DNA from 2 places in the Obesumbacterium proteus genome. Region 2 is predicted to be linked to the other one. Evidence: predicted binding sites of a transcription regulator. Region 2 holds the regulator's gene; the other holds the start of a gene.
The links. The regulator ArgR, encoded in region 2, controls arginine synthesis, uptake and breakdown. The targets are predictions, from matches to a motif close to ANTGAATAAAAATACANT.
Positions count from the first base shown of each region.

Region 1: argC (N-acetyl-gamma-glutamyl-phosphate reductase) is a predicted target of ArgR. The motif match lies at 12,158-12,175, and genes of this name have one in related genera.

Region 1 is NZ_CP014608.1:683,424-700,044, forward strand. Features, by position in the region: gene hslU (HslU--HslV peptidase ATPase subunit) at 1-223, opposite strand, end outside; gene hslV (ATP-dependent protease subunit HslV) at 235-765, opposite strand; gene ftsN (cell division protein FtsN) at 852-1,820, opposite strand; gene cytR (DNA-binding transcriptional regulator CytR) at 1,886-2,896, opposite strand; gene priA (primosomal protein N') at 3,193-5,388, opposite strand; gene rpmE (50S ribosomal protein L31) at 5,647-5,862, shown strand; gene DSM2777_RS03410 (phosphoethanolamine transferase CptA) at 5,986-7,713, opposite strand; gene ppc (phosphoenolpyruvate carboxylase) at 8,057-10,693, opposite strand; gene argE (acetylornithine deacetylase) at 10,963-12,111, opposite strand; gene argC (N-acetyl-gamma-glutamyl-phosphate reductase) at 12,279-13,289, shown strand; gene argB (acetylglutamate kinase) at 13,322-14,101, shown strand; gene DSM2777_RS03435 (argininosuccinate synthase) at 14,177-15,391, shown strand; gene argH (argininosuccinate lyase) at 15,537-16,621, shown strand, end outside.
Region 2 is NZ_CP014608.1:4,889,174-4,905,794, forward strand. Features, by position in the region: gene ftsH (ATP-dependent zinc metalloprotease FtsH) at 1-1,581, opposite strand, end outside; gene rlmE (23S rRNA (uridine(2552)-2'-O)-methyltransferase RlmE) at 1,638-2,264, opposite strand; gene yhbY (ribosome assembly RNA-binding protein YhbY) at 2,405-2,698, shown strand; gene greA (transcription elongation factor GreA) at 2,838-3,314, opposite strand; gene dacB (serine-type D-Ala-D-Ala carboxypeptidase) at 3,591-5,024, shown strand; gene pmrA (two-component system response regulator PmrA) at 5,062-5,724, shown strand; partial or broken gene pmrB (two-component system sensor histidine kinase PmrB) at 5,721-6,786, shown strand; gene cgtA (Obg family GTPase CgtA) at 6,855-8,033, opposite strand; gene DSM2777_RS22925 (DMT family transporter) at 8,100-9,041, opposite strand; gene rpmA (50S ribosomal protein L27) at 9,132-9,389, opposite strand; gene rplU (50S ribosomal protein L21) at 9,408-9,719, opposite strand; gene ispB (octaprenyl diphosphate synthase) at 9,979-10,950, shown strand; gene DSM2777_RS22945 (helix-turn-helix domain-containing protein) at 11,165-11,476, shown strand; gene mdh (malate dehydrogenase) at 11,530-12,468, opposite strand; gene argR (transcriptional regulator ArgR) at 12,937-13,407, shown strand; gene yhcN (peroxide/acid stress response protein YhcN) at 13,822-14,085, shown strand; gene yhcN (peroxide/acid stress response protein YhcN) at 14,222-14,485, shown strand; gene mpl (UDP-N-acetylmuramate:L-alanyl-gamma-D-glutamyl-meso-diaminopimelate ligase) at 14,666-16,045, opposite strand; gene fbp (class 1 fructose-bisphosphatase) at 16,214-16,621, shown strand, end outside.

The sequences.
Region 1 (16,621 bases), 810 kb from region 2:
TGGCTAATTTAGCCAGACGACGGGCGATTTCGGTTTTACCGACGCCGGTTGGACCAATCATCAGAATATTTTTTGGTGTCACTTCATGACGCAGCTCATCGTTAAGCTGCATACGACGCCAGCGGTTACGCAGAGCAATTGCCACGGCGCGTTTTGCTGAGTGTTGGCCAATGATGTAGCTGTCGAGTTCGCTGACAATTTCGCGTGGGGTCATCTCAGACATGTTTGGAGTCCTTACGCTTTGGAGTCTAATTCTTCAATGGTGTGGAACTGATTGGTGTAGATGCAGATATCACCAGCTATACCCAGCGCTTTATCAACGATTTCGCGGGCACTCAGTTCTGTGTTTTCTAGCAATGCGCGAGAGGCTGCCTGAGCATACGGGCCGCCGGAACCTATCGCGATTAAATCATTTTCAGGCTGAATAACGTCACCGTTACCGGTGATGATGAGGGAGGCGTTTTCATCCGCGACGGCCAGCAGCGCTTCAAGCTTGCGCAGCATGCGGTCGGTGCGCCAGTCTTTGGCAAGCTCAACGGCGGCTTTAACCAAATGTCCCTGATGCAGTTCCAGTTTACGTTCAAAGAGTTCGAACAGGGTGAAGGCATCTGCGGTGCCGCCAGCAAATCCGGCAATAACGCGGTCGTTATAGAGACGACGCACTTTACGAACATTACCTTTCATCACGGTATTGCCCATGGTCGCCTGACCATCACCACCGATCACCACTTTACCGTTGCGGCGTACGCTTACTATTGTTGTCACGAGCAGACCCCCGTAGCTGACGAAATAAGAACCCCACACTTTTGTGTGGGGGCATTGTCAGATAGATGGGGGGGATATTTTGCTTTTCAACCCCCGACGGAGAGGGCAATACAGCCAGACATTCCATCACCCTTCAATCGTTGCAGCATTTTGTCTGCTGAAGCGCGGCTGGTGTATGGGCCTAACAGAACGCGATTCCAGCCACCGCCAGCGGTAATACGGCTTTCAACGCCGCCAAAGGCAAGCTGAGCTCTGACTGATTCAGCCTGATCGGTGCTACGGAATGAACCACATTGCACCATCCATTTTTGCGTGCTTTCTTTCTCTAGCGCTTTTTCTGTTTTGGCTTCTTTTGCTGGTGCTGGCTGTTCCGCCACGCTCGTTACCGGCGCTGGTTTTTCTTTATGCGGCTGCTGAACCGGTGGCTGAGTCGCTTGCACTGGCGGTGCTGTGCGCGCAGGACGTGCCGGTTCAGTGGTAGTTTGGCGAGGCTGAGCAGGCGCCGTATTTTGCTGAGAGAACGGATTGCGTGGCTGCGAATTAGTGACCGGCTGTTGCTGGGTATAGGTTTGATCCGGCATCCGGCTATTTTGCGGCGCACGACGTGCAATCTGCGTTTGATCGTTATACGGCACTTCAGACAGCTGAGTTGGCTGCTGACGCATATCAGACTGCATTTGGTCGAGAAGCTGGCGCTGTTCTGCGGTCAGCTGTGGCTGCTGCGTAGGTGCAGTGGCCGCGTTACTGGTGGGATCTGTAGGCGTAGCAACGCCAACCTGACGATTCTCAAGTTCTTTGATGTAACGCCAGCGCTCTTCCGGTTTTGGAGGAAGACCATTACCCGCATGTTTTGCTTGCGTCGGTAACAGTTCATCACTGTCTGGCTTATGGTGAGTCAGGAAATAAAGGCCGGCAGCGAAAGTCACTAAAACCCCCAAGGCGACAACCACCATGGTTTTAGATATACCCGGAGATGATTTTTTCTTTTTCCGGGTATTGGTTTTGCGCTTCGCTCCTGATGAGCGGCCCCGGCTCACATAGTCTCTTTGTGCCACTGTCTTTTCGCTACATCGTGATTTTGAATTAAGAGCGCCATGTTACTGAACTCATCCCAATTTAACTAGCGTTTCGGCGCAGATGTACTTCCTCTGACGATAAATTCGCTGTCTAACAGTCTGGATCCGCTCACCACAGAGTGGCTATGTAGCTGCTCTAACAACAATAACATCGCTTCGCGACCAATTTCATAGCGCGGTTGAGAAACGGTTGTCAGCGGAGGATCGCAGTACTGCGCCTGCTTGATATCGTCAAAACCGACCAGAGAAACGTCATCGGGTACGCGTAATCCCATACGTTTGGCTTGAGAAAGCGCGCCAATCGCCATCACATCACTATGGCAGAAAATCGCCGTTGGTGGCTGTGGCAGCGACATAAGAGCATACATAGCCTGAGCGCCAGCCTCATAGGTAAAGTCGCCGCGCTCAACAAAACTTTTCTCTTCAGCGATACCGCAGCGGCGCAACGCCTGAATATAGCCACGTAGGCGATATTTACTCAGAGGCATACTTTCTGGGCCAGCAATACAGGCAATACGATGATGACCAAGCTCATGCAGATAGAGCACGGCCTCAAACGCGGCGGTGAGGTTGTCGATATGGACAGTTGGAAGTTCAAGTTCGGGAGCGAACTCGTTGGCCATCACCATCGGTGGCAAATTTTTCTGTTCTTCTTTGCTAGCATCAAAAGGAACGTTCGAGCCGAGCAGCAACATGCCATCGATTTGTTTAGTGATAATAAGGTTAACGAAGGTTTTTTCTTGCTGCTGTTGCTGAGCACAGTCGCCTAGCAAAACTAAATACCCATGTTCAGCGGCGGTGCGTTCTATACCTTGGATCACTTCGGCAAAAAAGGGATCGCAGATATCAGGCACAATCACCAGGATCGTGCGCGATTCATTTCGCTTGGAGCTGCGGGCCAGCGCATGCGGAGAATAACCAACGGCTAATACGGCCTGTTCAACTTTTTGGCGGGTAGATGCAGAGACTTTCTCGGGGTTCATCAATGCTCGTGAAACGGTGGCCGTTGAGACACCGGCGTGTTCAGCCACATCTTTCATGGTGGCAGCAGACATGCTTTGCTTCTCTTCCAACGCTGTTCTCCTTGCGTCTGGCGAAACGCCGACGCGGCGAGTGTTGCTCGTCCTGTTTTACTGAATGAAAACCAGCTTCCTTGCGTCATCCCAAATTTATTGTTTGGAATGCTCATACCAGTTCATGAATTACCATATGGATCACATTTTAAACAGAATGCACCCTGCTGTTGTTACCTAATTTGCATGAGAAATGTGACCTAGATAGATTTTTTAGATCGGGATCGCAAATCATCATTTTTATCTCTCTGTCTGATGGTCTTTCTCATCAAGGCAGATCAGTTATCGGTAGGGTCAACGTCCACTGTCCATTTTACTTTTTTCACCGTTGGCAACGTGCCAATCAGTGGCAGTGTGCCTTTAACAATTTTCTGTAAACGAGCACGAGACGGATGTTGAAGCAGCAACTGCCAGCGGAATCGCCCTCCGCGTTTGGGTTGCAGTGCGGGCACCGGCCCTAGAATCCAGAATGACTCATCACGCAGCGGGCTGGCTTCTAATAGATTTCTTAATTGCTGCAAAAACTGAGGTGCATTTTGGTTATCGTGATCGTCGGCGCGTACCATGATGTGGCTGGTATACGGGGGAAGAAATACGCTTTTGCGCTCTTTTAAGGTCTGTTCGGCAAACGCGTCATAACCTTGATTCAGCAGCGTCAGCAGTAAAGGATGTTCTGGGTGATGGGTCTGTAATATGACTTCGCCCTGTTTCCCCGCACGGCCTGCGCGCCCTGATACCTGCGTATAGAGCTGAGCAAAGCGTTCTGCGGAGTGAAAATCAGCGGAAAACAGCGCGCCGTCTACGTCAAGCAAGGCAACCAGCGTGACGTTAGGAAAGTGATGACCTTTCGCCAGCATTTGGGTGCCGATCAAGATACGAGCGCCGCCGCGGTGTACTTCAGCCAATTGTTGTTCTAACGCGCCCTTGCGGCTGGTGGTATCGCGGTCGATGCGGGTGATCGGCGTATCAGGGAAAAGCGCTGCGAGCTCGGTTTCTAATTGTTCCGTTCCCAACCCAACAGGCACTAAATTGGTGGTGCCACACTGTGGGCACTGGCGTGGGATTGGCTTTTGGCTGTCGCAATGATGGCAGCGTAAATGATGTTGCTGCTGATGCAGCGTGTAGTAATGATCGCACCGCTGGCATTCCGCAATCCAGCCACATTCATGGCACAGTAGCGCTGGAGCAAAGCCTCGGCGGTTTAAAAATAAAATCACCTGATTGCCTGCATCAACGTGCTGTTTCATGCGTTGCAGCAACGGCTGTGCAAGACCCGCTTTTAGCGGCAGACCTTTTAAATCGAGCAAGTGTTGGGTGGCTGGTTTTGCGTTTCCCGCTCGCTGCGTGAGCCGCAAACGACGGTATTTGCCTAACTCAACGTTATGCAATGTCTCTAATGCGGGGGTAGCCGAGCCAAGCACGATAGGAATATCTTCCTGATGTGCGCGGAATACGGCTAAATCACGCGCGTGGTAGCGCCAGCCTTCCTGCTGCTTATAAGAACCATCGTGTTCTTCATCAATGATGATAACGCCTAAGCGAGCAAAGGGCGTAAACAGCGCTGAGCGTGTTCCGATTACGATGGCGCTTTCACCGTTGCGCGCACGCAGCCAAGCGGCGAGGCGTTCGCTGTCGTTTAAACCAGAATGAAGCACATCTACCGGTGCGTTGAAACGCTCTCTGAAGCGGGCTATGGTTTGCGGGGTGAGCCCTATCTCAGGCACTAAAACCAGCGCTTGGCGACCCTGTGCCAGAATATTTTCGATGACGCTTAAATAGACCTCGGTTTTACCGGAGCCGGTGACGCCTGCTAGCAGCCATGCGCTGAACTGGTTGTCTTCGCTACGAATCGCGCCCACGGCGGTGGCTTGTTCGGTGTTGAGTTTTAAACGCTCACCGTTTACCGCATAGCTTTTGCGCCAGTCTTGAAGCTCTGGCGACTCTGCGCGTAACTCGGCCAGCTTTTTTGCCTTGATGCTTTGCAGTGCGGCGTCGGTGAGATCGCATTCAACGACCTGATGGCGATACAGAGGCCGCTGCAACAACATGGCGAGCGCCTGTTGCTGTTTAGGTGCACGTTTGAGCGTTTCAGGCAGGGTCGCTTTACCCTGTTCCGTGATCACCCACTGCCAAAGTTGTCCGTGCTGGGCGGGTTTTCCCTGACGTAGCATCACCGGCAGCGCATGAAATAAAACCTCGCCAATCGGGTAGTGATAATAGTCTGCTGCCCAGCGCAGCATGTGCCACATCCGCGAGGAAAATAGCGATTCATCGTCAATGAGATGGTGAATCGACTTCAAATTTTCGAGCGGTAGTTCGCTGTGCTCGCTGACCCCGGTGATAATGCCGATCATTTTACGCTGTCCAAAAGGCACACTGACCCGTACACCCACGGCAGGTTTCACACCTGCGGGCAGAAGGTAATCAAAGGTGCGTGGCAATGGAACGGGTAAGGCTACGTGAGCGACCGACATGTTTTATCCTGCTTCTAAATGTATGCGTAGTTTACATGCAGCGCGGGGGGAGTGAATCAGTTTAATTGATATCGCTGCTTTTACGTGTCGTAATAGAAGATGAATAAAGCTACTTGCAATTCGATTGCGGTGGATGTTTTATCTCTGTATAATTCGCCGCCTTTGATAGTCTTTTTTATCAAACCAAATTTATCAACCACGCGTGGTGTCTGGCGGAATAGGGCTGGATAGCGACGCGGCCTTAACTGAGGTTATCCCATGAAACAAGGTATCCACCCGAACTACGTTGCAATCACTGCAACTTGCTCTTGCGGCAACGTGATTAAAACTCATTCTACCGCAGGTCACGACCTGAACCTGGACGTATGTGGTAACTGCCACCCGTTCTATACTGGCAAGCAGCGTGATGTTGCTACCGGTGGTCGTGTTGACCGCTTCAACAAGCGTTTCAGCGTACCAGGCACTAAGAAGTAATTCTTTTTGCTCAAGAAGAAGGCACCTAAGGGTACCTTTTTTGTTGCCTAAAATTCAGTGAAATAGGCGTACAAATAAAAAAGCCTCTTCGAGAAGAGGCTTTTTACGTTTACTGATGACCTACTACTGATTACCTACCTGATCGCCATACGGCAATTTGTCGTAATCGTGCAGACCTTTCTTCGCATACGGGTTGCCGATCCAACGTGTTGTTTCCACAAAGTTTGGACTCACCAAACTTCTCTCTGGATTAAACAGGTCGTATTTCAAACCAGCCATGTCAGACCACGTATGAATCAGCTCAGAGCTGCTGTATTTACGATTGGTCATGGAAGTAAAGTCACGCGGGTGCGCTTGCTGCCAGCTTGGTGATGTCCACAGAATGAACGGGATGCTGTACATGTGGCGCGTTGGTGCCGCTTCGTTACGTCCCTGAATATTGTGCGGAGGCGTGTCATACACTTCTTCACCGTGGTCAGAGAAATACAGCAGGAAACCGTTCGGATTCGTTGCCGAGTAATCTTTGATCAGGCTAGAAACCACGAAATCGTTGTACAGGTTAGCGTTGTCATACTCGTTATAAGAGTCAATCTGATCTTGGCTTAAACCTGGAGGCGTGCCTTCCGTTCCTTTGAACTTATCAAATCCTTCTGGGTAGCGGAATTTGTAGTTAATGTGCGTACCTAACAGATGTACCACGATAAATTTCTTCGGTGCAGGATCGGCCATCACTTCTTTAAACGGTTTCAGAACACCTTCATCATACTGACGAGCGCTCTGTGTACGCTGTTGGTTCAGGTAATACTGCTTATCTGTCTGCTGGGAGAACAGGGTCAGCATAGTATTACGCTTGGTCATGGTTTGCTGGTTAGTGATCCAGAAGGTTTTGTAACCCGCCTGCTTCATCATATTCATCAATGAAGGCTGGGTGAGATACAGGTCTGGATTCTTTTCGTTAGCGAACGTCAGAGCCTGCTGCAAGATCTCGATGGTGTAAGGACGGGAAGTTACCACGTCGTTGAACACGGTCAGGTTCTTGTCAGTTTTATGAATTTCATCCAACTGCGGCGTGGTCTCACGCGGATAGCCGTACAGGCTCATGTGGCCGCGCTGAGTTGATTCGCCAATTACCAGAACCAGAGTACGCGGTGCGTTACCGCTGGTATCGGTGAGATTTGCAAGCGGAGGCAACGCGCTGTTTTCTTTCATCAGCGCCTGCAGGCTTGCAAGCTGGCTGCGATATTCAAAATAGCCGGTGATCATTTGCCATGGAGCCGCAGGTTCCATACGCGAAGTTAAACGCGGTAGAGAATCTTCAAATGAACGCTTCTGTATCACCATGTTATAGGCCAGCGGATTAACGATCAGACCATAGAAGATCGCGGCTGGAATAACATAACGCCAGAATGATGGAATATACACTGGGCGTACGCGAGTCCAAAGGAACGCGCAGACAACGGTATAAGCCAGCAATAGAAGAGCGAGGTGAAGGCTGAAATATTGACTGAAGTACTCTCCGGCTTCGCTGGTATTCGATTCAAACATCACAAACAGGACGCTTTGGGAGAACTCTTGTCCGTAGATGATGTAATAACCCAAAGAGCACAGCGATGCGGCCCATAAAATAATGCCAATAACCGCAGCAATAATGCGGGTTTTATTTGGGAATAAAAATACGGGAATTAGCCAAAGAGAACTGTATAGCAATGAATCACGAATGCCGTTGGAGCCGCTGTATCCCGTTACGAGGATAACAGCCTGAAGAACTGTAGAGAAAAACCAAAAGAACAGGAGAAGCCAGAATAACGCTTTCCAGCTGAATGCCTTATCTGCGTTTGGAGATGAAATCATATTATTTCAGCCTATCAGAGAATATCACCGCGGGGATGTTAGTCATCTAACCTTAAAGGAACCTTAGTTTTTATTAACGGATTAAGTAAACCGCAATAAACATGTGTCTCGGGATTAATGAACAGCGAGTAAGCGCTGCAATAAAGCCGGACGATACTAGCAATATTATTTTTTCGTAACAATAGATGCTAATTTTTAATAAGAGTTCGTGATGCATTGTGGTTTTTCATTGAAGGAAAGTATTACGTACAGTGGTATGGCGAGGGCATGAAAGCGTCGAGGTGATTGACTAAACGAAAAACGCGCTACCTAAAGAGATAGCGCGTTTGTTGTAAGGAAAGTATTAGCCTGTATTGCGCATACCGGCTGCAACGCCTGCGATGGTGACCATCAGCGCTTGTTCAACGTTGGCATCCGGCTCCGGTAGCGAGCGTGAACGGTGCAACAATTCAGCCTGCAGTACGTTTAATGGATCGGTATACACGTTGCGTAGCGCGATAGACTCGGCGATCCACGGCAGATCTTCCATCAGGTGATCGTCATTGGCGATGGTGAGCACCACTTTGATATCTTTCGATAGCTGATCGCGTAGCTGTTTGCCTAGCGGCCACAGTTTTTCGTCAACCAAGCGCTGATCGTAGTATTCAGCCAGCCATAAATCTGACTTCGCAAACACCATTTCTAGCATCCCAATGCGGGTTGAGAAGAAAGGCCAGTCGCGACACATGGTTTCCAGCGTTGACTGTTTTCCTTCATCAACGGCGGCCTGTAGCGCAGCACCTGCGCCCAACCACGCTGGCAGCATTAAGCGGTTTTGCGTCCAAGCGAAGATCCATGGAATGGCGCGCAGACTTTCTACGCCGCCGTTTGGTTTACGTTTGGCAGGGCGAGAACCCAAAGGCAGTTTGCCAAGCTCAAGCTCAGGCGTCGCAGAACGGAAGTAAGGCACGAAGTCCTTATTTTCCCGAACATAGCCACGATACATATCGCAGGAAACGTCTGACAACTCATCCATCAAATCGCGCCATTCCTGCTTTGGTGCCGGTGGTGGTAGCAGGTTAGCTTCCAAAATCGCGTTGGTGTACAGCGATAGACTGCTGATAGTGACCTGTGGTAAACCAAGTTTGAAGCGGATCATCTCGCCTTGCTCGGTGACACGCAGACCGCCTTTCAAGCTGCCCGGCGGTTGTGAAAGCAGAGCCGCATGAGCCGGTGCACCACCGCGACCGATCGAACCGCCGCGTCCGTGGAACAGGGTTAATGCCACGCCCGCTTTTTCACACACGTTAACCAAGGCTTCTTGAGCACGATATTGCGCCCATGATGCGGCCATCACGCCCGCATCTTTTGCTGAGTCAGAGTAGCCGATCATCACCATCTGCTTGCCCTGAATAAAGCCGCGATACCAATCGATGCTCAATAGCTGAGTCATCACATCTTCGGCATTGTTCAAGTCATCAAGGGTTTCAAACAGCGGAGCAACAGGCAATGCGTAAGGGCAACCCGCTTCTTTCAATAGCAGATGAACAGCGAGCACGTCGGAAGGAGTGCGCGCCATCGAAATTACATAGGCGGCGATAGAACCCTGAGGTGCCTCCGCGATCACGCGGCAGGTATCAAAGACTTCTTTAGTTTCAGCGCTTGGCTCCCATTGGCGTGGAACCAGTGGGCGTTTGGAGTTGAGTTCACGCACCAAGAAGGCCTGCTTGTCAGCTTCTGACCAGCTTTCATAATCGCCGAGGCCCAAATAACGGGTGAGCTCAGCTAAGGCTTCAGAGTGACGCGTGCTTTCTTGACGAACATCCATGCGTACGAGCGGTACGCCGAAGCAGTGAACGCGGCGCAGCGTGTCCAGCAGTTGGCCATTGGCGATAATGCTCATGCCGCAGGCTTTGAGCGATTGGTAGCAGGCGTACAACGGCTCCCAAAGCTGCTCGTTTTTCACCAGCAGATTGTCTGGGCGCGTCGCGCGTTCGCCTTTGATTTTCGCTGCCAGATAAACCTGAGTTTCAGTTAGCTGCGTGCGCAGCTTTTTCATCAGCTCACGGTAGGGCTCTTGAACGTCGTCACCACCGGCTAGAGCGCGCAGTTCTGGCGTGCATTCTGTCATCGACAGTTCAGAAACCAGCACGGCGATATCACGCAGGAACAGGTCGGTAGCTTTCCAGCGGCTTAACAGTAAAGCGTGGCGCGTGATGTCTGCCGTCACGTTCGGGTTGCCGTCGCGGTCGCCGCCCATCCATGCGGTGAAACGCACGGGCACAGCTTCAACCGGTAGTTGGTAACCCAATGAGTTTTCTAGCTGTTCATTAAACTCGCGTAAGAATGCCGGAACCCCTTCCCACAGGCTATTTTCCACTACGGCATATCCCCATTTAGCTTCATCAATTGGGGATGGGCGGTTCTTGCGAATTTCATCGGTATGCCATGATTGAGCAACCAGCTGGCGCAGGCGACGCATGATTTGATTGCGTTCGTAGTCGGCCAAATCGCTGTGATCGAGCTGGCTAAGGCAGTTGTTAACCTCAACCAGTTTATGAATCAGGGTACGACGGGTGATTTCAGTAGGATGAGCGGTGAGGACTAGCTCAATGGAGAGATCGTCTACGGCTTTTTTGATCTGCTCATCGCTGAGATTGTTGTTTTTCAAACGGGTGAAAAGTTGAGCCATCACTTCAGGGTTGCTTGCCGCTTCGCCATGAGGGGAAATGCTGTGATATTGCTCGGCGGTATTTGTCAGACTCAGGAATTGGCTAAAAGCACGGGCAACCGGCAATAGCTCATCATTCGACAAGTTCTGTAGCGTCGTTAACAGTTCCTGACGGCTTGCATCGTTACCCGCACGTGAGGATTTTGATAATTTACGGATAGTCTCGACGCGGTCTAGGATATTCTCGCCCAGCGCTTCTTTGATGGTGTCGCCGAGCAGCTTCCCTAGCATACTGACGTTACTTCGCATTGCCGAATATTGTTCGTTCATAAGACCCCTGACCCCTCCAATATGTAAATTTCTTTCACCCGAAAGGCGTAGACCGCCTCTTTTATAAAGCCACGTTCCATTGTCTACGTCAATTGTCACAATTTATTGCTAAACGACATGAATTTGGTGATTTAACTGAAATTTAATTACACGGTGACGGGAATTAACGTTTCTAATAACAGTTACGTTGCAAACGGCGGCGATAGGGTGATATCACCGCCGTTTTCACTGCGAATAATTCATTAAAGCGCGGATCGGTAATTCATCGATTATCTACAAAAATGTCTAACCACTTGGCCGATCAAATCACGCGTAGGCTGGATGAACGACGTTGCTAAGTACTCATCGGGCTGGTGGGCCTGATCGATTGAGCCGGGCCCTAAGACCAGTGTAGGACAAACTTCCTGAATAAATGGCGCTTCGGTGCAATAGTTCACCACTTCCGCACGCTCGCCTAATAATCCCTCAATGACCTGCACCAGCGGGGCATGAACCGGGCATTCATATCCTGGGATCGGCACATGCAGGTGTTCAATGGTTAAACGGCCTGGCCATTTTTCACTCACCGGTGCTAGAGCTTGATTGAGTAACTCGTCGATATCGTTAAGCGTCATGCCCGGTAACGGACGGATATCCATATGCAATTCGCAGCAGGCGCAGATTCGGTTCGGTGCGTCGCCGCCGTGAATATGCCCAAGGTTCATGGTTGGGTATGGAATGGTAAAAGCATCGTGGTGGAAGCGATCTTTTAGCGTGTTCCGCAGCGTCAGCAGATGGCCGATGGAATCATGCATCAGTTCGATCGCGTTTACGCCGCGAGAGGGATCGCTGGAGTGGCCGGATTGTCCCGTGATGCGGATTGCTTCTGATAAGTGTCCTTTGTGTGCACGCACGGGTTTGAGTGACGTTGGCTCACCGATGATGGCGCAGTCGGGGCGCAGATGAGTCGTCGCGGCGAAATAACGTGCGCCAGCCATGGTGGTTTCTTCATCGGCGGTAGCCAAAATATAAAGCGGCTTGCTGAGCTGGCTCAAATCCACATCGCGTAGCGCATCCAGAATAAAAGCGAAGAAGCCTTTCATGTCTGCGGTGCCGAGTCCGTAAAGCTTATTGTCGTGCTCGGTAAGCGTGAAGGGATCGCGCGTCCAGCGTCCATCATCAAACGGCACGGTATCCGTATGACCCGCCAGCATCAGCCCGCCACTTCCCTCACCATAGCTGGCGAGGAGATTAAATTTGTTACGCGTATGTGGCACGGACTGCACTTCAACCCGAAAACCAAGATCGCTAAACCAGCCTGCGAGTAAGTTGATTAATGTTTCATTGCTTTGATCGAGCGCGCTGTCCGTTGCACTAATGGATGGAGTGGCGATCAGGGCACGGTACGGCTCAATAAATGGCGGTAATTTCATATTCACTGTTGACAGCCTTTCGTTAGGATAGTATCAATATTCATGCATTATTTATGAATAAAAATACAATAAGCGCTCGCCGAATGAAACCGTAAAAGTTATGATGAGCAGCGCCAAATGTAATTTTTCCGATCAACAATCTTTCATAAAAACTAAGAAGGTGGAATCGATACATGTCTACGTTAAACGGGTTAATTGTAGGAGCCAGCGGTTATACCGGCGCGGAACTCGCCGCTTATCTGCATCGCCATCCTCATATGAACATAACCGGTTTAACGGTTTCAGCGCAAAGTGCAGATGCAGGAAAGTTGCTTTCTGATTTGCATCCTCAGCTGAAAGGCATTGTTGATTTACCGTTGTTGCCGATGAGCGATGTGGCGGCAATGGCAAAAGATGTTGATGTGGTTTTTCTTGCTACGGCGCATGAAGTTAGCCATGACCTCGCCCCGCAGTTTTTACAGATGGGCTGTGTGGTGTTTGATCTTTCCGGTGCTTATCGGGTCAATCAAGCTAGTTTTTACCAAGATTATTATGGATTTACTCACCAGCATGCCGACTGGCTCGACAAAGCAGTTTATGGATTGGCGGAGTGGCGTGCTGAAGATATTAAACAGGCTCAACTGGTGGCCGTTCCCGGCTGCTATCCCACGGCGTCACAGCTGGCATTAAAGCCGCTGATTGATGCGGGTCTGCTCGATTTAAACCAGTGGCCGGTCATCAACGCCGTGAGCGGTGTGAGTGGTGCAGGGCGTAAAGCCAGTATGACGACCAGCTTTTGCGAAGTCAGTTTGCAGCCTTATGGCATTTTTACTCATCGCCATCAGCCTGAAATAGCGACCCATTTAGGAACGCCGGTGATTTTCACCCCGCACTTAGGCAATTTCCCTCGCGGAATTTTGGCCACGATAACCTGCAAATTAACCGCGGGTGTAAAGGCTGAGCAGATCGATGCTGCTTATCAGCAGGCTTATGCCGGAAAACCGTTGGTTCGCATCTATGACAAAGGCGTTCCGGCGATCAAAAACGTTGCGGGAACGCCGTTCTGCGATATCGGTTTTGCACTTCAGGGTGAGCACCTGATTATTGTGTCTGCCGAAGATAACTTACTGAAAGGCGCGGCGGCTCAAGCGGTGCAATGCATGAATATTCGCTTTGGATTTAATGAAACCCAATCATTGCTGTAACGACCAAACGTTAACTTTAAAAAGAGACTGCTATGAATAATCCATTAATCATCAAGTTAGGTGGCGTACTGCTCGATAGTGAAGAGGCGATGCAACGTTTGTTTCAGGCTTTAGTTGCTTACCGCCAAAGCCATCAGCGACCACTGGTGATTGTTCATGGCGGTGGCTGTTTGGTGGATGATCTGATGAAGCAGCTCAATTTACCGGTAGTGAAGAAGAACGGGCTGCGCGTCACGCCAGCCGATCAGATCGGCATTATTACCGGTGCGCTCGCCGGTACGGCAAACAAAACGCTGCTGGCCTGTGCCAAGAAACACAAAATTGCAGCGGTAGGTTTGTCATTGGGCGATGGCGATATGGTTGAAGTGAGCCAGTTGTCAGAAGAACTCGGCCATGTGGGCAAAGCGAAAGCGGGCTCACCGGCGCTGGTCACGACGCTGTTGGCAACAGGCTATCTGCCGATTATCAGCTCGGTTGGGATCACCGCGGAAGGCGAATTGATGAATGTGAATGCCGATCAGGCTGCCACCGCATTGGCGGCAACCTTAGGCGCGGATTTGATTTTGCTGTCAGACGTTAGCGGTATTCTGGATGGCAAAGGGCAGCGTATAGAAGAAATGACGGCTGCCAAAGCAGAGCAACTGATCGTTCAAGGCATTATTACCGATGGAATGATTGTAAAAGTAAACGCTGCGCTTGATGCCGCTCGGTCTTTGGGAAGGCCGGTTGATATTGCAAGCTGGCGCCATGCCGAGAAACTTCCGGCATTGTTTAATGGCGTGCCGGTAGGCACCAGAATTCTCGCGAATTAATTACCCGTCAATGTAGGGTAATGACGACCTAATCTAACTAAATAATTTTAAGTTATTGAGATAAAGGAAAAGACTATGGCAACGCAAGGCATCAGCAAAATCGTTCTGGCTTACTCTGGCGGCTTGGATACGTCAGCAATCATTCCTTGGCTGAAAGAAAACTACGGCGACTGTGAAGTTATCGCATTCGTGGCAGATATCGGCCAAGAGCGTGAAGACTTGGTTGGCGTGGAAGAAAAAGCGCTGCGCTCTGGTGCTTCTGCCTGTTATATCGCCGATCTGCGTGAAGAATTCATCAAAGATTATGTTTACCCTGTGCTGAAAACCGGTGCGCTGTACGAAGGAACCTATTTGCTGGGAACCTCAATGGCGCGCCCGCTGATTGCCAAAGCGCAGGTTGAACTTGCCCTGAAACTCGGCGCGGATGCGCTGTGCCACGGCGCAACGGGTAAAGGTAACGATCAGGTTCGTTTCGAAACCACCTATACCGCGCTGGCTCCACAGCTGAAAGTGGTTGCCCCTTGGCGTGAGTGGGATTTACGTTCGCGTGAAGCGCTGCTGGACTACCTGAAAGTACGCGATATTCCAACCACTGCATCGCTGGAAAAAATTTACAGCCGTGATGCGAACGCTTGGCATATTTCCACCGAGGGTGGCGTGCTTGAAAGCCCATGGAATGCCTCTAACCAAGATTGCTGGGTCTGGACGAATTCCCCTGAAGATGCACCAAATGAGTCTGAATTAGTGACCGTTGGTGTTGAAAACGGCGAAGTGGTTGCGGTTAACGGCAAAAAAATGAGCCCGTTTGCCTGCTTAGAAGCGCTGAATGTGTTGGGTGCAAAACACGGTGTGGGCCGTATTGATATCGTGGAAAACCGTCTGGTAGGGATCAAATCCCGTGGCTGCTACGAAACCCCAGGGGGCACCATTATGATGGCAGCTCTGCGCGGGGTAGAGCAGTTAGTGCTGGATCGTGATTGCTTTAAATGGCGTGAACAGCTTGGTCAGGAAATGTCCTATGTTGTATACGATGGCCGTTGGTTTGCGCCGTTGCGTGAGTCCATTCAGGCTGCAGCTGACTCCATCGCCAAAGATGTTAATGGCGAAGTCGTGATTAAGTTGTATAAAGGACAGGCAACGGCTATCCAGAAAAAATCTGGCAACAGCCTGTATAACGAAGAGTTTGCTACCTTCGGCGAAGATGACGTTTACGATCACAGCCATGCGGGCGGCTTTATTCGCTTGTTCTCGTTGTCATCACGTATTCGTGCGCTGAACGAGAAGAAATAATAGCAGGCCTTCCCCCTCCCAACCTCCCCCTTCGCAGGGGGAGGAGCCGATCGAGCAACGATTGCTGACAGCTCCCTCCCCTGTGAAGGGGAGGGTTGGGGTGGGGTAATAATGAGTAGAACACTAAAATTCAACGGAGCATCACATGGCACTATGGGGCGGGCGGTTCAGTCAGGCGGCAGACCAGCGGTTTAAGCAATTTAACGACTCACTGCGGTTTGATTACCGATTGGCTGAGCAGGATATTACCGGCTCGGTGGCATGGTCGAAGGCGCTGGTGACCGTGAATGTTTTAACGATTGAAGAACAACAAAAGTTGGAAGATGCGTTGGGTGTGTTGCTGGAAGAAGTTCAGGCGAATCCCAATGCAATTTTGGCCAGCGATGCAGAAGATATTCACAGCTGGGTTGAGACGCAGCTGATTAATAAAGTCGGTGATTTAGGTAAAAAACTCCACACGGGGCGTAGCCGTAACGATCAGGTTGCCACGGATCTGAAACTCTGGTGCAAGAATGAGATCGGTGAGTTGTTATTGGCTGTTCAGCAGTTGCAGCAGGCGCTGGTGGTAACCGCTGAAGCCAATCAGGACGCAGTGATGCCGGGTTATACCCATCTTCAACGCGCACAGCCCGTGACTTTTGCTCACTGGTGTTTGGCGTATGCCGAGATGCTGGCGCGTGATGAAAGCCGTTTGCACGATACGTTGAAACGTTTGGATGTGAGCCCGCTTGGGTGTGGGGCTTTGGCGGGCACGGCTTATCCCATCGATCGTGAACAGTTGGCGGAATGGCTAGGTTTTGCTAGCGCAACGCGCAACAGTTTGGATAGCGTTTCTGACCGCGACCACGTGCTGGAACTGCTTTCTAATGCGTCCATCGGTATGGTGCATTTGTCGCGTTTTGCGGAAGACCTGATCTTCTTCAACAGCGGTGAAGCGAACTTTGTTGAGCTGTCCGATCGCGTGACGTCTGGTTCATCGTTGATGCCACAGAAGAAAAATCCCGATGCATTAGAACTGATTCGCGGCAAATGTGGCCGCGTGCAGGGCGCGTTGACCGGCATGATGATGACGTTGAAAGGCCTACCTTTGGCCTACAACAAAGATATGCAGGAAGATAAAGAGGGTCTATTCGACGCACTGGATACGTGGATGGACTGCCTACATATGGCCGCGCTGGTGTTGGATGGTATTCAGGTGAAGCGTCCTCGTTGCCAAGAAGCTGCGGAACA
Region 2 (16,621 bases):
CAAGAATACTTCACCTTCTTCTTCCGCATACAGCAATGGACCCAGTTTTTCTGAGAAGCCCCATTGGGTCACCATGTTACGAGCGATTGTGGTCGCCTGTTTGATGTCCTGTGATGCGCCAGTAGAAACGTTTTCAACGCCGTAAATCAGTTCCTCAGCCAAACGACCACCGTAAGCAACGGAAATCATACTTTCCAGTTTCTGACGGCTGTAGCTGATAGCATCGCCCTGTGGCAGGAAGAAGGTCACACCTAACGCACGACCGCGCGGAATAATCGTGACTTTGTGTACCGGGTCATGTTCAGGAACCAGACGACCGATGATCGCATGGCCTGCTTCATGATACGCGGTAGATTCTTTCTGCTCTTCGGTCATGACCATAGAACGGCGCTCTGCGCCCATCATGATCTTATCTTTGGCTTTTTCAAACTCAACCATCGATACAACGCGTTTGTTAGTACGGGCAGCAAACAAGGCCGCTTCGTTGACTAAGTTAGCCAAATCAGCACCGGAGAAGCCCGGAGTACCACGTGCAATAACAGATGCATCAATGTCTGTTGCCAATGGCACGCGACGCATATGAACTTTCAGGATCTGCTCACGACCACGCACATCTGGCAAACCAACCACAACCTGACGGTCGAAACGACCTGGACGCAGTAACGCAGGGTCCAGTACGTCTGGGCGGTTAGTTGCGGCAATAACGATAATACCTTCGTTGCCTTCAAAACCATCCATCTCAACCAGCATCTGGTTCAGGGTTTGTTCACGTTCATCGTGACCACCGCCCAAACCTGCACCACGTTGACGGCCTACGGCGTCAATTTCATCGATGAAGATGATACATGGAGCCGCTTTCTTCGCCTGTTCAAACATGTCACGAACGCGGGATGCACCCACACCGACAAACATCTCAACAAAGTCAGAACCGGAAATAGTAAAGAACGGAACTTTAGCTTCACCCGCAATGGCTTTCGCCAGCAAGGTTTTACCGGTACCTGGAGGACCAACCATCAAGATGCCTTTCGGGATCTTACCGCCCAGTTTCTGGAAACGGCTTGGGTCACGCAGGTATTCCACTAATTCAGCAACTTCTTCTTTTGCTTCGTCACAACCGGCGACGTCAGCAAAAGTGGTTTTGATCTGATCTTCGGTCAGCATGCGAGCCTTGCTCTTACCGAACGACATGGCACCTTTGCCACCGCCGCCCTGCATCTGACGCATAAAGAAGATCCAAACCCCAATAAGCAATAGCATTGGGAACCAAGAAATGAAGATTGAAGCCAGCAAGCTTGGCTCTTCCGGCGGTTCACCAACCACTTTTACATTCTTCGTTAACAGAGAATCCAGCAGCTTAGGATCGTTAACAGGAATGTAGGTCGTGTATTTACCGCTATCTTTCTTGGTTACGTTAATTTCACGTCCATTAATACGGACCTCACGTACCTGATCCTGATTAACCTCAGTTAGGAACGTAGAGTAATCCACCCTACGGCTGTTCGATTCGCTGGGCCCAAAGCTCTGGAACACAGACATCAGCACTACTGCGATGACCAGCCAGAGGATTAGGTTTTTCGCCATGTCACTCAAGGGATTAACCTCATATTACAACTGTGTTAACAATAAGCATCAGGGTACTATAGTTTCCGCCCTGTCGCTACGATGTATACTTCCCGCGAACGTGCTCGGGATGCATCAGGCTTACGAATCTTAACCTTCGTAAACAGGGAGCGGATCTGCGTAAGGTACTCGTCAAAGCCCTCTCCCTGGAACACTTTCACCAAAAAACTACCGCCAGGGGCTAAAACATCCTTGGCCATTTCCAGCGCTAATTCAACCAGATACATTGAGCGTGGAATATCTACCGACGGCGTGCCACTCATGTTGGGAGCCATATCTGACATCACAACCTGTACTTTATCCTCGCCTACGCGTTCGGTCAGCGCTTTGAGAACTAATTCATCACGAAAATCGCCCTGAAGGAAATCGACACCAACGATAGGATCCATAGGCAGAATATCGCAGGCAATCACTCGCCCGCTGTTTCCGATTTGTGTGACCACATACTGTGACCACCCTCCCGGCGCAGCACCCAAGTCGACAACGGTCATCCCTGGTTTAAACAGTTTGTCAGTGCTTTGTATTTCATCAAGTTTAAACCAAGCACGAGAACGAAGTCCCTTTTTCTGCGCCTGAATTACATATTTGTCACTAAAGTGTTCGTGCATCCAGCGGTTTGAGCTGGCGGAACGTTTTTTACCCATCTGATATTAACTCTCTAAACAACAGTTTCATCCACTCAGTTGCTTCGGAGTGTCCATGACTATGTAAGACCGATTTGGTGATACACTGGAGATGGCGGTAGAATGTACCGTTTTCAATCCCAACCTAAGCAAAAAAGACGATGAATCTGAATAACAAGCAAAAACAGCACCTAAAAAGCTTGGCCCATCCGCTCAAACCTGTTGTGCAGTTAGGCAACAATGGTTTGACTGAAGGTGTTCTCGCTGAAATTGAACAGGCGCTAACGCATCATGAACTCATCAAGGTGAAAATTGCCGCTGAAGAGCGCGATACCAAAACCTTGATTGCTGACGCCATCGTCCGAGAAACTGGTGCGTGTCAAGTGCAGCTGATCGGTAACGTATTAGTCATTTACCGCCCAAGCCAAGAACGCAAGATCAGTTTACCGCGTTAATACCTTTTCGTATAAAGAAAAGATATAGCACAAACTGAGATGCTTTCTCACCCTAATAGAAAGGCCGCATTGCGGCCTTTTTCTTATCTTTACAAAACTTATTGCCGATTGTACAAACTCTCAGCAATATTCAGAAAAATCAGATGTATTCGACCTTCAGAATTTCGAATTCAACTTCACCGCCAGGGGTTTTGATCACCACAATATCCCCTTGCTCTTTACCGATAAGGCCGCGTGCAATCGGTGAGTTCACCGAGATGCGGTTATGTTTAAAATCAGCCTCATCATCGCCAACAATCGAATAAGTCAGCTTATCTTCAGTGTCGAGATTCTCAACGCTCACCGTACAACCAAAAATCACACGGCCAGTATTTGGGATTTTAGTAACATCAATCACGTTAGCGTTTGAAAGCTTCGCTTCGATTTCCTGAATGCGGCCTTCACAGAAACCTTGCTGTTCACGAGCTGCGTGGTATTCGGCGTTCTCTTTCAAGTCACCATGCTCGCGCGCATCGGCGATGTCGGCAATGATTTGCGGACGACGAGTACCTTTCAAATACTCTAACTCTTCACGCAGTTTTTCTGCGCCACGCAACGTCATAGGAATCTGGTTCATAATTTAGTCACCTTAAAATCTATTCTGCTTAAGTCGCCCTCATCCTGACGCCATCGTTCGATGGCCGGAAGCGATCGGCTGAAGGTTCGAAAATGCGCCCTCAGACCTTGGCGTTGAATAAAAAAATATTAACTCGGGGCCAAAAAACCCAAGTTAAAATCGATTTTGCATTTTGACGGCTATTTTAACGTAGAGTTCAGCAAGTATCATCGTTTACTTTAACCCTAGATGCACCGTAGTATGACAGGCACGTTACTCTGTAGTTATCCCGGGATTATGCAATTTTCACGAATTATCAGTGGATTGGCTTGTGCCTTAGCTTTTAGTACTCAAGCTGCGCCCGTCCAAGATTACACCCAATATTTGCCAGATGGCGCTAACTTAGCCCTTTTGGTTCAAAAAATAGGCTCACCGACCCCTGCCATTGATTTTCATGGGCAGCAAATGGCGTTGCCTGCTAGTACGCAAAAAGTCATCACTGCACTAGCGGCACTGCTTCAGCTCGGGCCTGACTATCGTTTTTCAACCACCATGGAAACCCGTGGTTCTATTAGCGACGGAAAACTGAAAGGCGACTTAATCGTTCGCTTTGGCGGTGACCCAACGCTGCGGCGCCAGCATATCCGCAATATGGTAACGGCGCTGAAAAAACAGGGCATCAATGAAATTACGGGGGATATTTTGATCGATACCTCCGTGTTTGCCAGCCATGACAAAGCTCCCGGATGGCCATGGAATGACATGACCCAGTGCTTTAGTGCGCCGCCTGCGGCAGCGATTGTCGATCGCAACTGTTTCTCGATTTCACTTTATAGCGCGCCGAAAGCTGGTGATACCGCGTTTATCCGCGTCGCGTCGTATTATCCCGTACATATGTTTAGCGAAGTGCGCACCTTGGCCAAAGGCTCGCCTGACGCGCAATACTGCGAGCTGGACGTTGTTCCGGGAGAGCTAAACCGCTTTACCGTTACGGGCTGCCTGACTCAGCGTTCTGAGCCACTACCGCTGGCATTTGCCGTCCAAGATGGCGCGAGCTACGCCGGTGCTATTGTAAAAGATGAACTTCGTCAGTCTGAAATTCAAATTGATGGCAACCTGCGCCGCCAAACAACGCCTAACACCGCTGCGACTATTTTGGCTCAGACCCAATCAGCCCCGCTGAGCAGCTTGCTGCATACGATGCTGAAAAAATCTGACAACATGATTGCCGATACCGTCTTCCGCACTATCGGCCATGAACGCTTAGGCGTTCCGGGCACATGGCGGGCAGGCGCTGACTCTGTGCGACAGATCCTGCGCCAAAAAGCAGGGATCAACTTGGGCAATACGATTTTGGTCGATGGCTCTGGTTTGTCTCGCCACAATCTGATTTCACCCGCCACCATGATGCAAGTTCTGCAATACATTGCGCAAAACGATCAGCAACTGAACATTATCTCAATGCTGCCTTTGGCAGGTCACGACGGAACCTTACAGTACCGCGGCGGTCTTCATGAGGCAGGGGTCGATGGGAAAGTCTCAGCGAAAACCGGCTCTCTGCAAGGGGTATATAATTTAGCTGGCTTTATTACGACGGCAAGCGGTCAGCGAATGGCATTCGTACAATATCTTTCGGGTTATGCTGTTCCACCACAGGATCAAAAAATCCGCCGTGCACCGCTGGTTCGCTTTGAAAGTCGGCTTTATCGAGATATATACCAAAACAATTAGTGATATCTAAATAACAGGCTATTTGAAGCTAAGTGCTATGAAAATACTGATTGTTGAAGATGATGAACTCATCCAGCAGGGGCTTGCAAAAGCCCTCGCTAACGAAAGTTACGCCTGTGATTGTGCCGCTACGGCGGCGCAAGCTAAAAGTTTGGTGCAAGTTGGGCAATATAGCTTAATCATTCTTGATCTTGGATTGCCCGATCAAGACGGCGCATCGCTGCTCCGCCAATGGCGACGCAGCGGCGTTGACATACCGGTTCTCATACTCACCGCACGCGATGCAATTGAAGATCGCGTTGGTGGTTTAGACGCCGGCGCAGATGACTATCTGGTAAAACCTTTCGCTCTGGTTGAGCTTCAGGCCCGTGTTCGCGCACTAATTCGTCGTTTTCAGGGCCATAGCGATAATCTGCTGCAGGTTGAGAACATTGTTCTCAACCTTTCAACCCAGCAGGTGACTTTCGAAGGCCAGCAAATTGAGCTCACACCGAAAGAGTTTGCCCTATTATCTCGCCTGATGATGCGCGCTGGCCAAACGGTCAATCGCGAGATCTTGCAGCAGGATCTTTATTCTTGGCAGGACGATTTAAGTTCTAACACGCTAGAAGTCCATATTCACAATCTTCGTCGCAAACTGGGTAAAGAACGCATTAAAACAGTGCGCAGCGTGGGCTATCGGTTGGAAAGCCAATTATGATCAGCATGCGGCGCAGTCTATTAATCATGCTGGCGCTGATTCTGCTAGTCACTCAACTCGCAAGCGCGCTCTGGCTTTGGCATGAAAGCCGCGAGCAAATCGGTTTTCTCGTCAACGAAACGCTCAGTGCCAAAGCACGTGATGCACACGTGGAAAAGGAAATCAGGGAAGCAATCGCTTCGCTGCTGGTTCCTTCTCTGGTCATGATGTCTTTCACGTTAATTTTATCTGCCATTGCCATCAGTTGGATAATTCGCCCCCCTCAATAAGCTGCAACGGAGACTCGACAAACGCTCCGCAGACAATCTCACACCGATTATCATTGATAGTAATATGCAGGAGATTGCGGCAGTTACCGGAACGTTGAATCAGTTATTTGCCCGTCTTAGTCACACCATTCAGCAAGAGCGATTATTTACCGCTGACGCGGCGCATGAATTACGCACGCCTTTAGCCGGTATTCGTTTGCACCTAGAGCTGTTAGAGCAAGGCGGTGTGGCTGAAGCACGTGCTTTAGTGACTCGCATCGACCAGCTCATGCATACCGTTGAGCAATTGCTGATGCTGTCGCGCGCGGGGCAAAATTTTGCCAGCGGTCATTATCAAACCATCGATCTGACGCAAGATGTTATTCCGCCGCTCAAAAGCGAACTTACCGAAATGCTGGCACTAAGGCATCAAACCTTAGAGATCGACACGCCAGAGCCTGCACAGGTTCTTGGTGATGCCGTACTGATACGATTGATGCTACGTAATCTCGTCGAGAACGCCCATCGCTATAGTCCTGAACATTCGACCATTCGAATCAAAACGGTCAGCAATGAAAAAGGCGTTGAACTTAAGGTTATCGATCAGGGATGTGGAATTGATGAATCTAAGGCTGGCGAACTCACACAGGCATTTCGTCGCATGGATCAACGCTACGGCGGCAGTGGATTAGGCTTAAACATCGTGATTAGGATCATGCAGTTGCATCAAGGAAAACTGACGCTCAAAAACGTTGAAACCGGCACAGGGCTCATCGCGAACTGCTGGTTACCCCATGACATTCTAGCTCGCTAGTATTAGATTTCGTGCATGAAAAAGGCTGCCATTGGCAGCCTTTTGCTTAACAAGCAGACTAAGCAGGATTACTTCTGATAAATGATTTCGACGCCTTCGTCGTCATCTTCATCCCAATCATCATCCCAGTCTTCGTCGGCTTCGGCTTCAGCCTGTTCCAACTGTTCGCGATGATAGTCATCCCACATGAACTCGGCTTTCTTGGCTTTTTCTTTCTCTTCTTCCACTTCAGCGTCACGTGGCTGTGTATCCAGGAAGTGCATAACATCCCAGCACAGCGCGTTAACGCCTTCGCGGTTAGCCGCAGAAATCAGATAGTGCTTGTCTTCCCAGCCCAGAGCGTCTGCAATCGCCTGTGCGCGTTGTTTGGCTTCTTCAGGATCAAGGATGTCGATCTTGTTGAAAACTAACCAGCGTGGCTTTTGGGACAGTTTTTCGCTGTATTGGCCCAGCTCGTTGATGATCACTTTCGCATTCTCGATAGGATCACTTTCATCGATAGGTGCTAAGTCAATCAGGTGCAACAGCACGCGGCAACGTTCCAAATGCTTGAGGAATCGGATCCCCAAACCAGCGCCTTCAGAGGCACCTTCAATCAGACCAGGGATATCCGCAACCACAAAGCTTTTTTCGTGGTCCATACGCACAACGCCAAGGCTTGGAACCAGCGTGGTAAATGGATAGTCAGCAACTTTCGGTTTTGCAGCAGAAACGGCGCGAATGAACGTGGATTTACCCGCATTCGGCAAGCCCAGCATGCCCACATCGGCCAGCAACAACAGTTCTAATTTCAGATCGCGCTTGTCGCCTTTGGTCCCCATCGTCTTTTGACGTGGAGCACGGTTTACGGATGATTTGAAACGGGTGTTACCCAGTCCATGCCAACCGCCTTTACCGACCATCAGCTTCTGACCGTGACGAGTCATATCGCCAAGGACTTCACCGGTATCTAAATCGACAACGCGCGTTCCGACTGGAACTTTGACCGTAATATCATTACCACGCTTACCAGTACAGTCACGGCTTTGGCCGTTCTGACCACGTTCTGCACGGAAAGACTTTTCAAAACGATAGTCAATCAGGGTATTCAGGTTTTCATCGGCCAGCAGATAAACATCGCCGCCGTCACCGCCATCGCCGCCGTCTGGGCCGCCACGCGGAATATATTTTTCACGACGGAAGCTGACGCAGCCATTGCCGCCATCACCGGCTTCGATGTGAATCGCTGCTTCATCTACAAATTTCATTTACTGTCTCCGTAAATCATTTACCGGGCTGCTTAAGCTGAGCAACCTAGCTGTGTAAGCTGTTAGCTAGTTTTGTTCGGCCCGACGCGGCCACCAACGGTGACCCACCGCGGAAAACATTGCTCCGGCTACCACCACAAGTGCTCCGATGTACCCCACCGCATTTAACGAAGGAGGAAGGAACATATCTGGCCATACCAAAGCTAACAAGTCAGAGAACATCAGGGTAAACAGCGGGGTTAACGTCACCACCGCACTGACCTGAGCTGCCTGCCAGCGCGCCATAGCTTCTGCTAGCGCGCCATAACCAATCAACGTGTTGGCACCACAAAATATGAGGCAGGCTAACTGCCAGCCATCCAGCTGAAAAATAACCGCTGGCTTCGCCAACGGAAATAAACATATCGCACATAAAGTGTACAACAGCCAAAGGATCTGTTGTGAAGCTAATCGCCGTAACAGCACTTTCTGAGCGACACCATAGCTTACCCAAACGGTCGCAGCGCCGACGCCGAGAATAACGCCCAGCGTATAGGCCGTGAGTTGGGTAAAGATTTCTTTCAGGCTGACGTTAAAAAATAACAGCAGCCCGCTAATCAACACACATGCGCCGATTACCTGAGTAATGCGCATCTTTTCTTTCAAAATCAGGACACTGGCAAACATCATCCCAACGGGAGATAGCTGGCCTATGACCTGTGATGCCGTAGGACTTAAATACTGCAACGAACTGCTGAACAGAACGAAGTTACCCAGTAAGCCGCAGGTCGCAATAATGAGCAGAACCAGCCAGCGTCGATGCTTAAAAACACGCATCGGCGGCAGTTGCTTACGTGAGTAAAGAATGAAAAACAATCCAACTGAAGCGATTAAAAAGCGATACCAGACAATGGTGTAAGGTTCCATCACCTGTAAAACCTGCTTCATTGCGATTGGCAATGCGCCCCAGAAAACCGCCGTAGTGAGAGCAAGACATATGCCCACTTTGACGTTCTGATTGCTTTCCATACTCAGCATCCTTGGCCTGATTTGGCCCTAAACGTAAAAAAGCCCCGCAAGATTATTGCGGGGCCTTACATCTATTTAGACGCGAAAAACTTATTCAGCAACGATGCTGATGAACTTACGGTTTTTCGGGCCTTTAACTTCGAACTTGACTTTACCGTCAGCCAAAGCAAACAGAGTGTGGTCACGGCCGCAACCTACGTTGTTGCCAGCGTGGAATTTAGTACCACGTTGACGAACGATGATGCTACCTGCCAATACTGCTTCGCCGCCAAAGCGTTTTACGCCCAGACGTTTAGCTTCTGAATCGCGACCGTTACGAGTCGAGCCGCCAGCCTTTTTATGTGCCATTAATCTGCTCTCCTAGAATTAAGCGCTGATACCAGTGATCTTAACATCAGTGAACCACTGACGGTGACCCTGCTGCTTACGATGATGCTTACGACGACGGAACTTAACGATAGTTACTTTCTCGCCACGACCGTGAGCAACGATTTCAGCCTTAACTTTGCCACCAGAAACAAATGGAACGCCAATCTTGATGTCTTCGCCATTGGCGACCATCAGGATCTGGTCAAACTCAACAGTTTCACCAGTTGCGATGTCCAGCTTTTCCAGGCGAATAGTCTGACCTTCGCTTACTCGGTGTTGTTTACCACCACTTTGGAAAACCGCGTACATATAAACTCCGCATTTCCGCACGCATGGTTCGTTGCCCAATACGCGCTATAAATATTCACAATAGGGCGCGAATTCTACGCAAAAATCATTCAGAAGACAAGGGTAGAATCAGGAGAAAAGAAGAAAAAAAACACAGTTCTCTTCGCGCCGTTTATCTAATACGTTTTTCAAGTACAATCATACTATAGTTGGTGGCTTGTGACAGCCTGCATGCGGGCTTTCGCCTGGCGGAAAATGGAAACACAGTTGAATTAATACAATGAACCTAGAACAAATTACTGAGTTAACCGCGCAGGACATGGCGGATGTAAACGCAACAATTCTTCAGCAACTAAACTCTGAAGTTAGTCTAATCAACCAGTTAGGCTACTACATTATTAGCGGTGGAGGTAAACGGATTCGCCCGATGATCGCCGTATTGTCGGCTAGAGCATTAAATTACGAAGGGAATAAACACATCACCGTTGCGGCGTTAATTGAATTTATTCATACCGCGACCCTGCTGCACGACGACGTGGTCGATGAATCCGACATGAGACGTGGCAAAGCTACGGCAAATGCGGCTTTCGGCAATGCTGCCAGTGTTTTGGTTGGTGATTTTATCTATACCCGCTCGTTCCAGATGATGACAAGCCTACAGTCTTTACGCGTTTTGGAGCTGATGTCCGAAGCAACTAACGTTATTGCTGAAGGTGAAGTTTTACAGTTGATGAACGTTAACGATCCGAACATTACTGAAGAAAACTACATGCGCGTTATCTACAGCAAAACGGCGCGTTTATTTGAAGCAGCGGCGCAATCTTCGGCGATCCTTGCTGGAGCCACGCACGAACAGGAAATCGCCTTGCAAGACTATGGGCGCTATCTTGGCACCGCATTCCAGTTGATCGACGATCTGTTGGATTACGATGCAGACGGGAAAACACTGGGTAAGAATACTGGTGATGACCTAAACGAAGGTAAACCAACATTGCCTCTGCTACATGCAATGAAGCATGGCTCACCTGAGCGTTCTGCGATGATTCGTAAAGCCATCGAAGAAGGCAATGGACGCCATTTGCTTGAGCCTGTGCTGGAAACAATGCATGAGGTGGGTTCACTCACGTACACCCGCCAACGAGCAGAAGAAGAAGCTGATAAAGCGATATTAGCGCTACAAGTATTGCCAGAATCAAGCCACAAAGATGCACTGATTGGACTCGCTAATATGGCAGTAGATAGAAAATTCTAATTTTCTATTTTTAGAAACAGAGAAAGAGCCGAAAGGCTCTTTTTTTTTATGAAAAATCGTTATTAAACATAAAAATAGAATAAACATAACGAGTTTCTTATTATTGAAATAATTGGAAATTAATTGAAATTTATAGAGTGTTTTTAGATAGTAGCAAGACACGCAAACCTTATTTCTCTCCCCCTGTTTATGTGTCATTGCAAAGGAATGAATTATGGCAGAGAGTCAATGCCTAGAAGATTGGCATCATGCAGATATTATTGCTGCATTGCATAAAAGAAATATTACGCTCAGTGGGTTATCAAGAGCCTCAGGGCTCTCAAGTACAACGTTATCGAACGCCTTGACTCGCCCTTGGCCAAAAGGCGAATTAATTATTGCTCACGCCCTAGGCATACACCCTTCTGAAATATGGCCAAGTCGCTATTTTGATATCAGTACGCATCAACTTATTGATAGACAGCGACTCATGCGCCAACGCAAGCCAAAAAAAATAAAACCGCCAGCAATAAAGGCCGGCGGTTAAATTCAGATTGAACAGGCAAACGGGTGTGTTAGCCACCCGTATTCCATCAACAATTATTTGTTAACGAAGGTTTCGCCCAGTTCGATATCTTTATGCAGAACATCTAACATGCCTTCCAGCGCTTTTTGTTCAAAGGCGCTTAAAGTACCAATAGATTTGCGTTCAACAATGCCTTCTTTACCCAGCAGCAATGGCTGCGCGAAGAAGCGAGCATATTTGCCATCACCTTCAACGTAAGCACATTCCACAACGTTGCTTTCGCCTTGCATAGCACGAACCAGAGACAAACCGAAACGTGCAGCAGCTTGACCCATAGACAGCGTTGCTGACCCGCCACCGGCTTTAGCTTCAACAACCTCGGTACCCGCGTTTTGAATACGTTTGGTCAGATCGGCAACTTCCTGCTCAGTGAAGCTCACACCTGGGATCTGAGACAACAGAGGCAAAATAGTCACGCCAGAGTGGCCACCAATAACAGGCACTTCAACTTCTGCTGGGTTTTTACCTTTCAGTTCACCAACGAAAGTATTTGAACGGATAACGTCCAGCGTAGAAATACCGAACAGTTTATCTTTGTTATAAACGCCAGCTTTCTTCAGCACTTCTGCTGCGATAGCGACCGTGGTGTTCACAGGGTTAGTGATGATACCTACACAAGCTTTAGGACACGTGCTAGCAACCTGCTCAATCAGATTACGTACAATACCGGCGTTCACATTAAACAGGTCGGAGCGATCCATGCCTGGTTTACGAGCAACACCAGCAGAAATCAGTACGATATCCGCGCCTTCCAAAGCTGGGCGAGCATCTTCACCGCTGAAGCCTTTGATTTTAACGGCTGTAGGGATGTGGCTGAGATCGACGGCGACACCTGGGGTGACTGGCGCAATGTCATAAAGGGAGAGTTCTGAACCTGAAGGAAGCTGAGTTTTGAGAAGAAGGGCTAAAGCCTGACCAATACCGCCGGCTGCGCCGAGAACTGCAACTTTCATTCTATACTCCTTGATTTATCTTTAATTTAAGAGTGCCGTGAATGCATTACCGCGCACCTTAGTCCATCATGTCTTAAAAAACAATCTGTTAACACAAAGATTGGGATATGACGCACTAATTCCATGTCCTACTGCAAGGTTTATAATGAAAAATAGCTTATGCATGAAAGATATAGGGCCACAGAGTAGGAATTCGTTGCGCACTTATCACAGCTCATTACCCGGCCATTACATTACACCCTTCTTTTACATCACAACAACATCATTTTAATAACAATCCATTTACGAATGCCGATGACATAGCCAAAGTTCCCGCCAACATATTCATTTTATGGGCAAGGTGGTAAAATCATCCCCTTGCCGGTTTGAACTCTATCGTGACCGACTTAACGTTTTCCGCACTTAAATTGCATAAAAATTCATTATTACGCATAATAATGTTCTCTATTTCTATTCCTACGGTGAAGAATGCGAACTCCAACAAAGCAAGAAGACTTGATCAAGGCATTCAAGGCGCTGCTCAAAGAAGAGAAATTCAGTTCTCAGGGTGAGATCGTGCAGGCTCTGCAAGATGAAGGCTTTGAGAATATCAACCAATCCAAAGTATCTCGTATGCTGACCAAATTTGGTGCCGTCCGCACACGAAATGCCAAAATGGAGATGGTATACTGCCTGCCAGCAGAGCTTGGCGTTCCTACCACGAGCAGCCCATTGAAGAATCTGGTTCTCGACGTGGATTACAACGAATCCGTTGTGGTGATCCATACCAGTCCGGGCGCTGCACAATTAATTGCACGCCTATTGGACTCATTAGGTAAGTCAGAAGGGATTCTGGGAACTATCGCAGGTGATGACACAATTTTCACCACGCCTGCAAAAGGGTTCTCCGTTGAGCAGCTGCACGACGCTATTTTGTCGCTATTTGATCAAGAGCTGTAATCCTGTTCTCAGGCCTGGTATCTATCAGGCCTATGATTTTCTTCCTGCTCCCCCTTAAACCTGCCGTACTCTTTTCCGCTTAATTACACAACTCATACAGCATGATTCGCTACTTCAAATAGCATTAATGGTCAATCAGCCCTATATCTATATTCCTACCGGTCACAAACGCTACAGACCGCACATTTTGCAACATGATGTTACTTTGTTGATTTAATTAAACTTTAGTCTTGAAAGTGTGTTTTTTGCACTGTTTTTATTCCATTTAGATCTATTCATCAAAGCAATATCAAACAAATAAACCTAACAAACCATTAGCTCGCTATTAATTTTTCAGGTTACTAGGTGTACACTTGTTTTCGTGATTTGAATCACACTTCAAAACTAAATAAAACAATATCTGAGGGATACATCATGAAAATCAAAACTACTATTGCAACTCTTGCCGTTCTTTCATCTCTTTCTTTCGGCGCATTTGCTGCTCAATTAGTTGATAACGCACAGGCATCAAAAATGCAGCCTGTTGGCACCATCAGCGTAAGCGGTGTAAGTGCAGCCCCTTCTGATATCAGAGCAGCACTGTCAGCTAAAGCCGACGCACAAGGCGCAACAGCATACCGCGTCGTAGAAGCCCGTAATGAAGGCTCTTTCCACGCAACTGCTGAAATCTACAAATAAAATACGGATTCACCTGCTTAACGGAGCACAAACTCCGTCAATGAATCGCTAAAGTTAAACCGCAGTGACCAAAAGAATATCGTCATTGAATCTAAGATCGAAGTACTGCGGCAGAATGAAAAATAGGAAAATAATCATGAAAATCAAAACTACCGTTGCTGCTTTAAGTCTTCTCTCTATGGTTTCTTTTGGTGCTTTTGCTGCGCAGTCCATCAGCGCACAGCAGGCGTCCTCTATGCAATCCATCGGCACCATAACCATCAGTGGTATTGATGGTTCGCCTTCAGATATCAAAGCACAGCTGTCTGATAAAGCTGATGCCAAAGGCGCTACCGCATTCCATATCGTTGAAGCTCATTTGGATGGCAACTACCACGCCACCGCTGAGATTTACCGCTAATTGCTAAGATGTTTCATCATAAGGCTGGCGCTTCCTGTGTCTAACCCGATTCAGCCAGCTAACACTATCGTCTAACCCGACGAACCCCATTGCCTCCGCTTGCGGAGGCTTTTTTTTATCAAAATGTTAGGCATAAAAAAGCCGTGGACTAAGCCACGGCTGATTCATTAGAGCGGCAACTTACTGTTGCTCAGCAATCTCTTGCTTATGCTCAAGCGCTTTCAACAGCTTGCTGTGGATCCCTTCAAAGCCACCATTGCTCATCACCAAAATATAATCGCCCGGCTGAGCCGTTTTAGCGATCATATCCACCAGCACATCAACGTCTGCGCTCCAGTGAGCCGGTTGAACACAGGCCTCTGCCACTTCAGTGACCAGCCACGGAATGTGATGTGGCTGGAATAAGAACACCTCATCCGCACGGCCAAGCGCCGGGGCTAGGTCATTCTTAGATACGCCCATTTTCATGGTATTAGAGCGCGGCTCTAACACAGCAAGAATGCGAGCGGTTCCACCAACTTTACTGCGTAAAGCCGCCAGCGTTGCCAAGATAGCCGTCGGATGGTGAGCAAAGTCATCATAAACCTTCACGCCGAAGGCTTCGCCACGAAGCTCTAAGCGTCGGCGGGCGTTGATAAAGCTACCCAAGGCACGGCAAGCATCGGCAGGCAACACGCCAACATGACGGGCAGCGGCAATCGCCATCAGACCATTATGCATATTGTGCTCACCCACTAAGCCCCAGTTAACCTCTCCCACGACTTCGCCATCCAGTAGAACCTCGTAATGGCTGGCATCTGGATTGAGCTTACGCGCGTTCCACGTTCCCTCTTCGCCACTCAGTTCTTGTTCGCTCCAGCAGCCCATCCCCATAACCTGTTTCAGATTGGCATCGTTACCCGGCAAAATAATTCGGCCTTTGCCCGGAACCAAACGCACCAGATGATGGAACTGTTTCTGGATCGCTTTCAGATCGTCGAAAATGTCCGCATGATCAAACTCAAGATTATTGAGGATCAAAGTGCGCGGGCAGTAGTGCACGAACTTGGATCGTTTATCAAAGAAGGCACAGTCGTACTCATCGGCTTCGATCACAAAGAATGGGCTATTGCCCATACGGGCGGAAACGTCAAAGTTTCCAGGAACGCCACCAATCACAAAGCCCGGCTCATAGCCGCACTCTTCCAAGATCCAAGTGACCATCCCTGCCGTTGTCGTTTTGCCGTGAGTACCGGCAACCGCAATAACCCAACGGTGGCGCAGAACTTCATCATGCAGCCACTGTGGACCAGAAACGTATGGGATCCCTTGCTCCAGAATAACTTCCACGCAAGGGTTACCACGCGTCATTGCGTTACCAATGATCACCAAATCAGGTACAGGATCCAAATGGGAAGGATCATAGCCTTCCATCAATGTGATCCCTTCTTTTTCAAGCAGCGTGCTCATCGGCGGATAAACATTGGCATCAGAACCCGTCACTTCATGTCCTAACGTCCGAGCCAGCAAAGCAAGGCCGCCCATAAATGTGCCGCAGATTCCAAGAATATGAATGCGCATATCGTTTCCAGTTGATTACATCGAGTCAGTTCACATTCTAACGCTGTGAACGGCTTAGGCGAAATGGAATTACCTAGGAATCACTTTATACATTGGCTAGAATAGCTGCGAAAACGTTGGCGGTTTGTAAATAAATCGCTACTCCTTCGCAGAATCAGGGAATGTGTCATGAAAACTTTAGGCGAGTTTATCGTCGAAAAGCAGCAAGATTTTCCACACGCTACTGGCGAACTAACCGCTCTCCTCTCCGCAATTAAACTGGGTGCCAAAATTATCCACCGCGATATAAACAAAGCGGGTTTAGTGGATATTCTCGGTGCAAGTGGTGCGGAAAACGTGCAGGGTGAGGTTCAGATGAAACTGGATCTCTATGCCAATGAAAAACTCAAAGCCGCCTTAAAAGCGCGTGGAGAGGTGGCGGGTATCGCATCGGAAGAAGAAGACGATATTGTTATCTTTGAGGGCGACCGCGCCAACAACGGTAAATATGTCGTTTTAATGGATCCGTTAGACGGTTCTTCCAACATCGACGTTAACGTGTCGGTCGGTACGATTTTCTCTATCTATCGCCGCATT